Regions from separate parts of the Pseudomonas sp. LBUM1658 genome, predicted to be linked through region 2. Evidence: riboswitches for the same ligand, from Rfam matches in the RefSeq annotation. Region 2 holds a riboswitch; each other region holds the start of a gene.
The links. Region 2 has a riboswitch for cobalamin ahead of ACA064_RS19215 (CbtB domain-containing protein). Riboswitches for the same ligand answer to the same signal wherever they lie in the genome.

Region 1: linked by a shared signal. The riboswitch ahead of cobO (cob(I)yrinic acid a,c-diamide adenosyltransferase) and the one ahead of ACA064_RS19215 (CbtB domain-containing protein) in region 2 are both predicted to bind cobalamin.
Region 3: linked by a shared signal. The riboswitch ahead of ACA064_RS17935 (ABC transporter substrate-binding protein) and the one ahead of ACA064_RS19215 (CbtB domain-containing protein) in region 2 are both predicted to bind cobalamin.

Annotation. Positions count from the first base shown of each region.
Region 1 is NZ_CP166798.1:1,539,161-1,542,430, reverse strand. Features, by position in the region: gene ACA064_RS07060 (cobyrinic acid a,c-diamide synthase CobB) at 1-1,375, opposite strand, end outside; gene cobO (cob(I)yrinic acid a,c-diamide adenosyltransferase) at 1,386-1,997, opposite strand; cobalamin riboswitch at 2,079-2,313, opposite strand; gene ACA064_RS07050 (PQQ-dependent sugar dehydrogenase) at 2,468-3,270, shown strand, end outside.
Region 2 is NZ_CP166798.1:4,194,209-4,197,478, reverse strand. Features, by position in the region: gene cobM (precorrin-4 C(11)-methyltransferase) at 1-437, opposite strand, end outside; gene ACA064_RS19225 (cobalamin biosynthesis protein) at 519-932, opposite strand; gene ACA064_RS19220 (CbtA family protein) at 938-1,630, opposite strand; gene ACA064_RS19215 (CbtB domain-containing protein) at 1,642-1,836, opposite strand; cobalamin riboswitch at 1,935-2,161, opposite strand; cobalamin riboswitch at 2,404-2,615, shown strand; gene cobW (cobalamin biosynthesis protein CobW) at 2,712-3,270, shown strand, end outside.
Region 3 is NZ_CP166798.1:3,946,669-3,949,938, reverse strand. Features, by position in the region: gene ACA064_RS17940 (FecCD family ABC transporter permease) at 1-453, opposite strand, end outside; gene ACA064_RS17935 (ABC transporter substrate-binding protein) at 450-1,463, opposite strand; cobalamin riboswitch at 1,611-1,805, opposite strand; gene ACA064_RS17930 (alpha/beta fold hydrolase) at 2,221-3,111, shown strand; gene ACA064_RS17925 (alpha amylase C-terminal domain-containing protein) at 3,269-3,270, shown strand, end outside.

The DNA of each region.
Region 1 (3,270 bases), 2.7 Mb from region 2:
TCTTCGCGAGCAAGCCCGCTCCCACATTAGATCGTGCATCCCCTGTAGGAGCGAGCTTGCTCGCGATAGCGGTTTGCGGGCCGGGCGCAAAAAGCGCGGCCACCGCCGATGGATTGGAAGGGAAATAAAAGTGCACATAAGAGGCGGTCATCCGCCCCTCGCGATACACCGCTTCGGCTCCACGCCCACCATTGGGACTCAGGCCACGGGCAATCGGCTCCAGCGCCGTGCTGGTCAACGAGTGGTGATAGGTATGGCCGCGCAGCGAACCCTCGGGCAGCTCAACCGCCTGCAAGGCCAGCGCCGCCAGACGCTTTTGCATCACCGCATCACCCGCCAGCAACCCCGCCAGTTCAGCACGCAAGCCCTCGACATCGGTCAGCGAATCGAGCAGATACAACATGCCGCCACACTCGGCCAGCAGCGGCTTGCCGGCCGCGTGGTGGGCGCGGATCGCGGCCAGCATCGTGGCGTTTTCCGCCAGCGCGACATGATGCAATTCCGGGTAGCCGCCCGGCAGGTACAAGCTGTCAGCCTCGGGCAGTTCGCGGTCATGGATCGGCGAGAAGAACAGCAACTCGGCGCCCATCGCCTGCAACAAGTCCAGGCTCGCGCCATAGGTGAACGCAAAGGCTTCATCGCGGGCCACGGCAATCCGTACACCGGCCAGCAGCGGTTCGGCGACAACCACCTCAGGCGCGGCAAATTCGACCGCTGGCGGCAGCGCTACTTCGCAACTGCTGGCCAAGGCTTCGGCCGCCGCGTCCAGGCGCAGGTCCAGATCATTCAGCTCGCTGGCCTGCACCAGGCCCAGGTGTCGGCTCGGCAGTTCGATCCCGGTTTCCCGGGACAACGCGCCATACCAGCGCAGGCCTTCGGTCAGGCTGCCTTCGAGCAATTGCGCGTGACGCAAGGTGCCTACGCGATTGGCCAGCACGCCGGCAAACGGTAGGTCCGGCTGATAACGCGCCAGGCCCAGGGCCAGGGCGCCGAAGGTCTGGGCCATGGCCGTGCCGTCGATCACTGCAAGCACCGGGACGCCAAAGTGCCGCGCCAGATCGGCGCTCGACGGTGTGCCGTCGAACAGGCCCATGACCCCTTCGATCAGGATCAGGTCTGCTTCGCCCGCCGCTTCCCACAGCAGTCGACGGCTTTCCTGTTCGCCGACCATCCACATATCCAGTTGATACACCGGCGCACCGCTGGCGCGTTCGAGAATCATCGGGTCGAGAAAATCCGGACCGCACTTGAACACCCGAACCTTGCGTCCCTGATTGCGATGCAAGCGGGCCAGAGCGGCGGTCACGGTGGTCTTGCCCTGACCGGAAGCCGGTGCGGCGATCAATACCGCCGGGCAATGACGTACATCCCTCATGCTTGAATACTCACAGCTCGATGCCTTTTTGCGCTTTGATCCCGGCCTGGAACGCATGTTTGAGCACGCCCATTTCGGTGACCGTGTCGGCCAGGTCGATCATTTCGGGTTTGGCGCCGCGACCCGTGACCAGTACATGCTGCATCGGCGGGCGAGCCTGCAAGTCGCTGAGCACCTGGTCCAGGTCCAGATAACCGTGCTTGAGGGCAATATTCAGCTCATCGAGCACCACCAGGCCAATGGCCGGATCACGCAACAATTCACGGGAGACGGCCCAGGCCGCTTCGGCCGCGGCGATGTCACGCTGGCGGTCCTGGGTTTCCCAGGTGAAGCCTTCGCCCATGACGTGAAAGCGTACTTGCTCGGGGAATCGTCGAAAGAACAGCTCCTCACCGGTGCTGTTGCGACCCTTGATGAACTGCACCACGCCGCATTGCATGCCGTGGCCCATGGCCCGGGCGAGCATGCCGAAGGCGGAGCTGCTCTTGCCTTTGCCGTTGCCGGTCAGGACCAGCAGCAATCCGCACTCGTTCGGCGAGTTGGCGATACGTTCGTCGATTACCGCTTTTTTGCGCAGCATGCGTGCCAGATGGCGTTCGTCACGATCGGGGGAATCAGTCATGGAGCAGCTCTCCGTTGGAAATGGATAACGGGGGGCAGGAATAAAAATAGACGGCATTAAGCCTGGCATCGCCCACCGTGATGCCGTTGGATGGATCAGGCCGGTCTCCGGGCTCATGAGTGGGTGTAATCCCCGACTGCGCGCCTTCCCGGGTCGACTCGCGACACAGTGGCACCAAGCACAGTCTTGACTCATTTACCGTTGCGGGGGCAGCGCCGGGATCGCTGCCCGCTCTGTACCAGAACGCGCACTCACCGGCTTCCCTGTTTCACTCTGTCGACCGGGGTCACAGAGCACCTGAAACAAGTCGCGAAGGTTAGAGGGTTGGGGGTGGAGCGTCAATTAAACCCGGGCAACTATCACCCTGGCATTGCCGTACTGTTCAAAAAGCGGCACGCGGCTGACAGGTTGAACCAACCGGCAGTTACGCGTCTCTATGAATACATCAGTGCATTCATAGGGAGATCAGCATGCTCAAGGCCCAACTTGCCCTTGTCATCGTGCTCACTGGCGGGCTTGCAGCCTGTAGTGAAACCGCCACCCTGCAGGTTTCCGATGGCACCGGGCCGTCGCCGAAGCTGCCGGAACCGAACAAAACCCTGATCCCCACGATGAACATCGCCCCGGCCATCGGCTGGCCTGAAGGTGCCAGACCGACCGCCGCGGGTGGCACTCAGGTAGCGGCGTTTGCCGAAGGGCTTGATCATCCGCGCTGGCTTTACGTATTGCCCAACGGTGATGTGCTGGTGGCCGAAACCAACTCGCCGCCCAAGCCCGACGATGGCAAAGGCATTTTGGGCTGGGTCATGGGCAAGGTCATGGGCCGCGCCGGTGCCACCGTCCCGAGCCCGAACCGGATCACCCTGCTGCGGGACAAGGACCATGATGGCATCGCCGAAACCCGCACAGTATTCCTCGAGAACCTCAACTCGCCGTTCGGCATGACCCTGGTGGGCAATGATCTGTACGTGGCGGACACCGACCGCCTGGTGCGCTTCCCTTACCAAAGCGGGCAAACCTCGATCACTGCGCAGCCAACCAAGGTGGTCGACCTGCCCGGCGGCACCCTGAATCACCACTGGACCAAGAACGTGATTGCCAGCAACGATGGCAGCAAGCTCTACGTTACCGTCGGTTCCAACAGCAACGTCGGTGAGAACGGTCTGGAGCAGGAACAAGGTCGCGCAGCGATCTGGGAAGTCGACCGCGCCACCGGTCAGCATCGGATTTTCGCCTCAGGCCTGCGCAACCCCAACGGCCTGGCCTGGGAACC
Region 2 (3,270 bases):
CCGGCCGGCATCGCGGTTTTGTCGGCATACCGGGTCAGAATCACGCTCTGGGACACATCCGGCAGCGTCAGCTCCGCACCCAGCAGCGCCGCGCAGGCGGCCGTGGCGGTCACGCCGGGGACGATTTCGAAGGGAATATTCAGCTCGCGCAAGTATCGAATCTGCTCGCCAATCGCGCCGTACAGGCTCGGATCACCGGAATGCACCCGAGCCACGTCCTGGCCTCTGCCATGGGCGGTCTTGATCAGTTCAATGATTTGTTCCAAGTGCAACTCGGCGCTGTTGACCACCTGTTCGGCCTGGTGGCCATCCAGCACGGCTGTCGGCACCAGCGAGCCGGCATAGATGATCAGCGGGCAGCTGCGGATCAGCCGCTGGCCTTTGACGGTGATCAGTTCCGGGTCGCCGGGACCTGCGCCGATAAAGTAGACGGTCATGCCGGTCTCCTGTGCAAAGTCGTGGCGGCAATGCTTCAGATGAAGATTGCTCATGATCGAGGGCGGGGATTATCGGGGATTTTACGCGCCGGAGGCTAATGCCAGGGTTGCCTGGCCGTATTTTTGCCGCAGGATCAGCAGCCTGGCCGGGGTTTGCGCCAGTTGTTCGGCCAGTGCCAGGGCCGCGCTTTCAGCCACGCCGTAGCAGCCGGTGCGCTCGAAGGCTATCTCTGAGTGATGGCTGAGGTGTGGCTCAAAACTGGCGAGTTGCGTGCTACTGAACAGCGTCAGCGGCAGTGCCAGTTGCTCGGCCAGTTCGAGCAGGCCAGGCTCATCGCGTTTCAAGTCGATACTGGCCAAGGCCCGGATCGCTCGAAGCTCGATGTTATGGGCCTGCAACGCCTGGTCGAGCAACGCCCGCAGTGTGCTGGCGGGGCAACCACGCTGGCAGCCCAGTCCGACCACCAGGGTCGGCGCTGTGCTGATCGGCGTCATGAGTGTTACTGACCTGCGCCGTTGCGGCGGAACAACCAGGCGCTGATCAGGCCAAGGGCCAGCCAGAACGCCGCGTTGGTCAACTGCGAGGCGATTTTGAATTGGGCTTCGAGCGCTTCCGGGGCGAGCATCGAATGCACTTCGGGCTGTGGTGCGCCAATGATGTGCGGCACGGCCAGAGTCGCCACGCCGAGGATCTTCAGCGCCCAATGTTTGCCGAACACGATCAGCGCGATGCCGACGGCGGTGGACGCCGCGGTACCGACCCACCAGATCTGCCGTTGCGCCAGGTCGGCCGCGGCAGTACCCGGCAGCTCGGGCGGCAGGCCCAGAGTCGGCGCCAGGCAGAAGGTCGCGTAACCGGCCAGACCCCAGAGCAAGCCCTGAGAGGTACGGCTCGGTGTGCGCAAGGTGTAGAGACCGGCGAGCATCAGGGCGAAACCGACCGCCACCACCAAATTGCCACCGGTGGTCGACAGCACGCGCTGCCAGCCGTCTTCCGGCTGCCAGGCTTCGGCGTCATGGGTGTGAGCGGCGACCGCGCCTTCAGCATGTTCGTGAACTTCGGCAGCCGGGGCATTTTCATAGGTTTCCGCCTGGAGAATCAGCGGCGCGACCCAGAAGCTTTGCAGCAGGGTCAGCAACAAGGCCGCGAGCAGACCGGTGAAACCTGCGGTTTGCGCAATACGCTTGATCATGTCGGCAGGTCTCAGTGGCACGGAAAGGCGGAGCTGTGACGGGTGTCGTGGGCGGCATTGTGCACCGCTTCTATGTGCGAGAAGCCGGCGAAATACACCAGGCACGCGCCGAGAATCGATGCGCCGATAGCGGCAATCAGGCGTTGGCTGAGGGTGGTTGTGGTGCTGCTGGTGCCTGCGTGGCGGGTGCTGCTGATGATCGACATGGCGCTTCCCTCTGGTGTGTCAGTGGGTGATTCGAGCGCAGGAAAACCCCGCGAGACAGGCCCGCAGAGGTTCAAACAGCGCCCGCCCACCGCGGGTTTGTTATTCAGTATTGCGGGCCGGTCTCCGGGCTCGCGAGGGGCTGGGCTTGCGCCCGAGCCTGCAAGAATCACCTTCCCATGCCGAACTGCTGGCACAGTGGATCTGACTCTTCGCTCGCTTACCGTTGCGGGGGCAGCACCGGACTGATCAAGGCTTGAGTAAAGCACATGACTCACCGGTTTCCCGTTTCACCCTGTGAAGGGCACCCGTAACAAGGCGTGTAGGAGAGCATGGGCGGGGGCTGGGAGTCAATTGGCAAGGGTTCTCAACTGAAGATTGCGCAGGTCCCTGTGGCGAGGGGGCTTGCCCCCGTTCGAGCGCGAAGCGGTCGCAATTGGGTTTACTCGTACTACCTGATGAATCGTGGTTGCAGATTTTACGACTGCTGCGCAGCCGAGCGGGAGCAAGCTCCCTCGCCACAGGTGACCGCAATAGCCGATGAACATTGACCCGCCCTCAAGCGATGCGTAGCCTTGCGCTTTCGAGGTTCTTCGGCACTCAAACCGAAGCTAAGAAGGGAACGCGGTCAATGCCGCGGCTGCCCCCGCAACTGTGAACGGTCAGGTTTTCTGCCATGCCACTGCGCCATCTATCCAGAGGCGCGGGAAGGCGCAGAACTCGCCAGTCGAAAGACTGGCACACCGTCAGCCAGGAGACCTGCCTCGTCCCAGATTCTCACTACAACCGGGCGGGGTGATCCGGTGGCGAAATCTTCCGCGCTTGTGCGCGCGGTCAAGTCGTCCCGTATGCCCGCCACCTTGCCAAAGGGCATCCGATGAAAACACTGGCCAAACTTCCCGTCACCATCGTTACCGGCTTCCTCGGCTCGGGCAAAACCACTTTGCTGCGGCACATGCTCGACAACGCCCAGGGCCGGCGCATCGCAGTGATCGTCAACGAATTTGGCGAGCTGGGTATCGACGGCGAAATCCTCAAGCAGTGCTCCATCGGTTGCACTGAAGAAGAAGCCAGCGGCCGGGTCTATGAACTGGCCAACGGTTGCCTGTGCTGCACGGTCCAGGAAGAGTTCTTCCCGGTGATGCGCGAGTTGGTTGCCCGTCGCGCTGACCTGGACCACATCCTCATTGAAACCTCCGGCCTGGCCCTGCCAAAACCCCTGGTACAAGCCTTCCAGTGGCCGGAAATCCGTAGCGCCTGCACCGTCGATGCGGTGATCACCGTAGTCGACAGCCCGGCCGTGGCCGCTGGCACCTTCGCCGCGTTCCCGGACCAGGTGGATGCCCAGCGCAAGCTCGATCCGAACCTGGACCACGAGTCGCCGCTGCATGAGCTGTTCGCTGACCAACTGGCCAGTGCCGACCTGGTAATCCTCA
Region 3 (3,270 bases), 250 kb from region 2:
CCCGGTGCCGCCGGGTGAGCCGCTGGCACGGGCCAGCAAAACAACCACGGCGAAGGCGGCAACGGCCCCGGCAAACGCGCCGACCGACAGCGAAATAAGCCCCGCCCCCAGGCCCAGCAACGCCACCAGCACCGCGCCCGTCGAGGCGCCGGCGGAGATGCCGAGCAGGTAAGGATCGGCCAGCGGGTTACGCAACAGCGATTGCAGGATCACCCCGCAGGTCGCCAGACCCGCACCGCAGGCCGCGGCCACCAGAGCGCGGGTCAGGCGGTAATTCCAGACGATGCCTTCGTCGATCGGGTCGAGGACATAACCGGCAGCCCACAGTTTGTTGGCCAGCACCTGGAACACCACGCCCGGCTCGATCGGCGTCTCACCGATGGCCACACCGGCAATCACGGCAAGAAACAGTGTCACCAATGCCAGCAGAGTACGAATCAGCGTCACGGTCATTTCGGCAGGTCGTAGCCGTTGATGGCCGTTGCCAGTGTTTCAAGACCGTCGAACATTCTCACGCTGGCCTGCATGGCCATTGCGTCGAGGATGATGATGCGATTGTTTTTCACCGCGTCCATGTTGCGGGTCACCGGGTCGCTGCGCAGGAATTCCAGTTTCTTTTGATGGTCGTCAGCGGGGAAGCGACGGCGATCCATACGCGCGATGACCAGGAAAGTCGGGTTGGCCTTAGCGATGGTTTCCCAGCCGACGGTTGGCCATTCCTCGTCGGACTCCACCACGTTACGCACACCCAAAGTGTTGAGCATGAAGTCGGGAATGCCCTTGTGCCCGGCGACATAGGGGTCGATATCCAGACTGGCACTGGAGAACCAGAACAGCGCGCTGGTGTGCTGCAGATCCTTGTTCTGCACGGTGGCAATGGACGTTGCCAGGCTGGCCTTGAGTGTGGCGTTCAGCTGCTGGCCACGTTCCTGCACATCGAAGATTTCAGCCAGTTGGCTGATGCTTTTGTAGAGGCTGTCAATGCGAAACGCCTCCAGACGTGTGCCGTCGGCACCGACCAGGTTGTCCTTGGCTTCACAGTCGGAGGGCATCAGGTAGGTCGGGATCTGCAGCTCGTGGAACTGCTCGCGGGTACCGACCACGCCTTGCGGGCCGACCATCCATTCCAGTTCCACCGCCACCAGTTCCGGACGCTTGCCGATCACCGCCTCGAAACTCGGCTCGTTATTGGCCAGGCGCTCGATCTTGTCGTTCCCTGCCTTGTACTTGGCCAGTACATCGTTGAACCACAGCGAAGTGCCGACCACCCTGTCGTCGAGGCCCATGGCGTAGAGCATTTCGGTGCCGGCCTGGCCGATCGTCACGGCGCGGCCAGGTGCCTGCTCAAAGGTCAGCGTGCTGCCGCAGTTCTCGACAGTCAGGGGGTAATGGGTAGGGGCCGCATGGGCGAGGGCGCAAAAACTCAAGCCCGTGATGAGGGTGGCAAAGCGGGGCAGCAGCATGACGCAATCTCCATTTGAATCGTACACGGAGCAGAGGTGTACGGTCTGGAAACACATCATCGAACGCTGCCAAAAAAGAGCAGTGCAAGGCCGATCACTCAAGTGACCCACGCGGCAAGGATGTCCTTCCCGGACACCCCGCCGGTTAGTGATTTTGCTTGGCCGGCAGGTCTCCTGACTGATGCGTCATCGCCTGGCTCCAGCCTTCCCGGGAGTGATCCCAGTGGCAGTTCAGGAGCAGGCTCAGCACCTACAGTTGCGGGGGCAGTTCCGTTTGATGCTGAGTCAGCACCACGGATTCCCTATTAATCCCATGTGGAAACCGGCGGCGGCATGGTAGTCGATCATGCCGCTCAGCGCGATCCTATGTCTCGAAAGCTGCAAGTCCGGCGAGGTCTCTGCATCGGGATCGAAGATCCGGGACCTGAGCCAGTTCAGCGCTTACGATCAGACGGAACAACTTGTCCGCGCTCTTGCAGACGGGAAAATCCCTGCTTAACTCTGATTCTATGGTCAGTTAGTGACTCTATGGTCACGATAGCCATCCAGGCACCCTCGCATTGTCGTTGCTTGTACTTGCTGCCAGGTTAAACCGGCGCAGGGGTCTGTGTTGACGCATGAAAATCGCCTTAAGTTATTAATGTGTTTGCCTGGCACTTCACTGTCAGGTCCACGTGTCCTGCTTTCTGCGATATGGCCTTGTGGGCAGTTGCTCACGCTGTGCGTTTAGTCCAATTTGTTCCAGGAAGATAATGACATGATGCCCGAAACTGCCATCGTCGAGGTTTGCAAGAAATACAAGGTTTATACCGAGCACTATCTCAACGCCGCCGCTGACAAGACCATCATTCTGGTCAACGGCTCGCTGACAACCACCGCATCCTTTGCCCAAACGGTGCGTTATCTGCAGCCGCGATTCAATGTGGTTCTCTACGACCAGCCCTACGCCGGTCAGTCGAGACTACATAACCTCCAGGACCAACCGATCCATAAGGAAGACGAGGCACAGATACTGCTGGAACTGATCGAACACTTTTGTGTGCACCATGTGCTGTCCTTTTCCTGGGGCGGGGCGGCTACCTTGCTGGCGCTGGCTCAGCGGCCGCGACGAATCGAGAAGGCGGTGATCAATTCATTCGCGGCGCGGATCAGTACACCGATGCGCGATTATCTGGAGAGCGGCCTGAACTTTCTCCATGCCTCTGATCGCGCCAATGTCGGGCGCTTGATCAACAGCACTATTGGCAAGCACCTGCCATCGCTGTTCAAACGCTTTAATCACCGCCATGTCAGCAGCCTGGCCGAGCACGAATACAGGCAGATGCATTTCCACGTCAATGAGGTGCTGACCCACGACATCCACTGCTACATCGCCTGTGCCGATGCCATCGAAATCCCGCTGCTGTTTGTCAACGGCGAATGGGATGAGTACACCTCGGTGGAGGACGCCCGGCTGTTTGCCGATCATGCCCCTCAGTCCCGGTTCCATACCATCAAGAACGCCGGGCACTTCCTCGATATGGAACACCAGGCGGCCTTGCATGACACCCAGCAGGCCTTGCTCGACTTTCTGCAGCCGGCTTCCAGGATCGCGCTGGCGCAGGAGAGCGGGCAACACTGCGCCGCAGGTCAGCTGATACTCCAGTGAGTCTATGGGATCGCACTGATAAGAGGCGGTCAATAGCCCTCGCTCGTGAACGATGGAGACAAGACCATCACGCTGTGCACGATTGGCGGGTACGACTAGCCGATTCCACCATTCGAAGGACCCGCGTCTGCAACGGGGGGTTTGGAGGAGGTAAAGCAT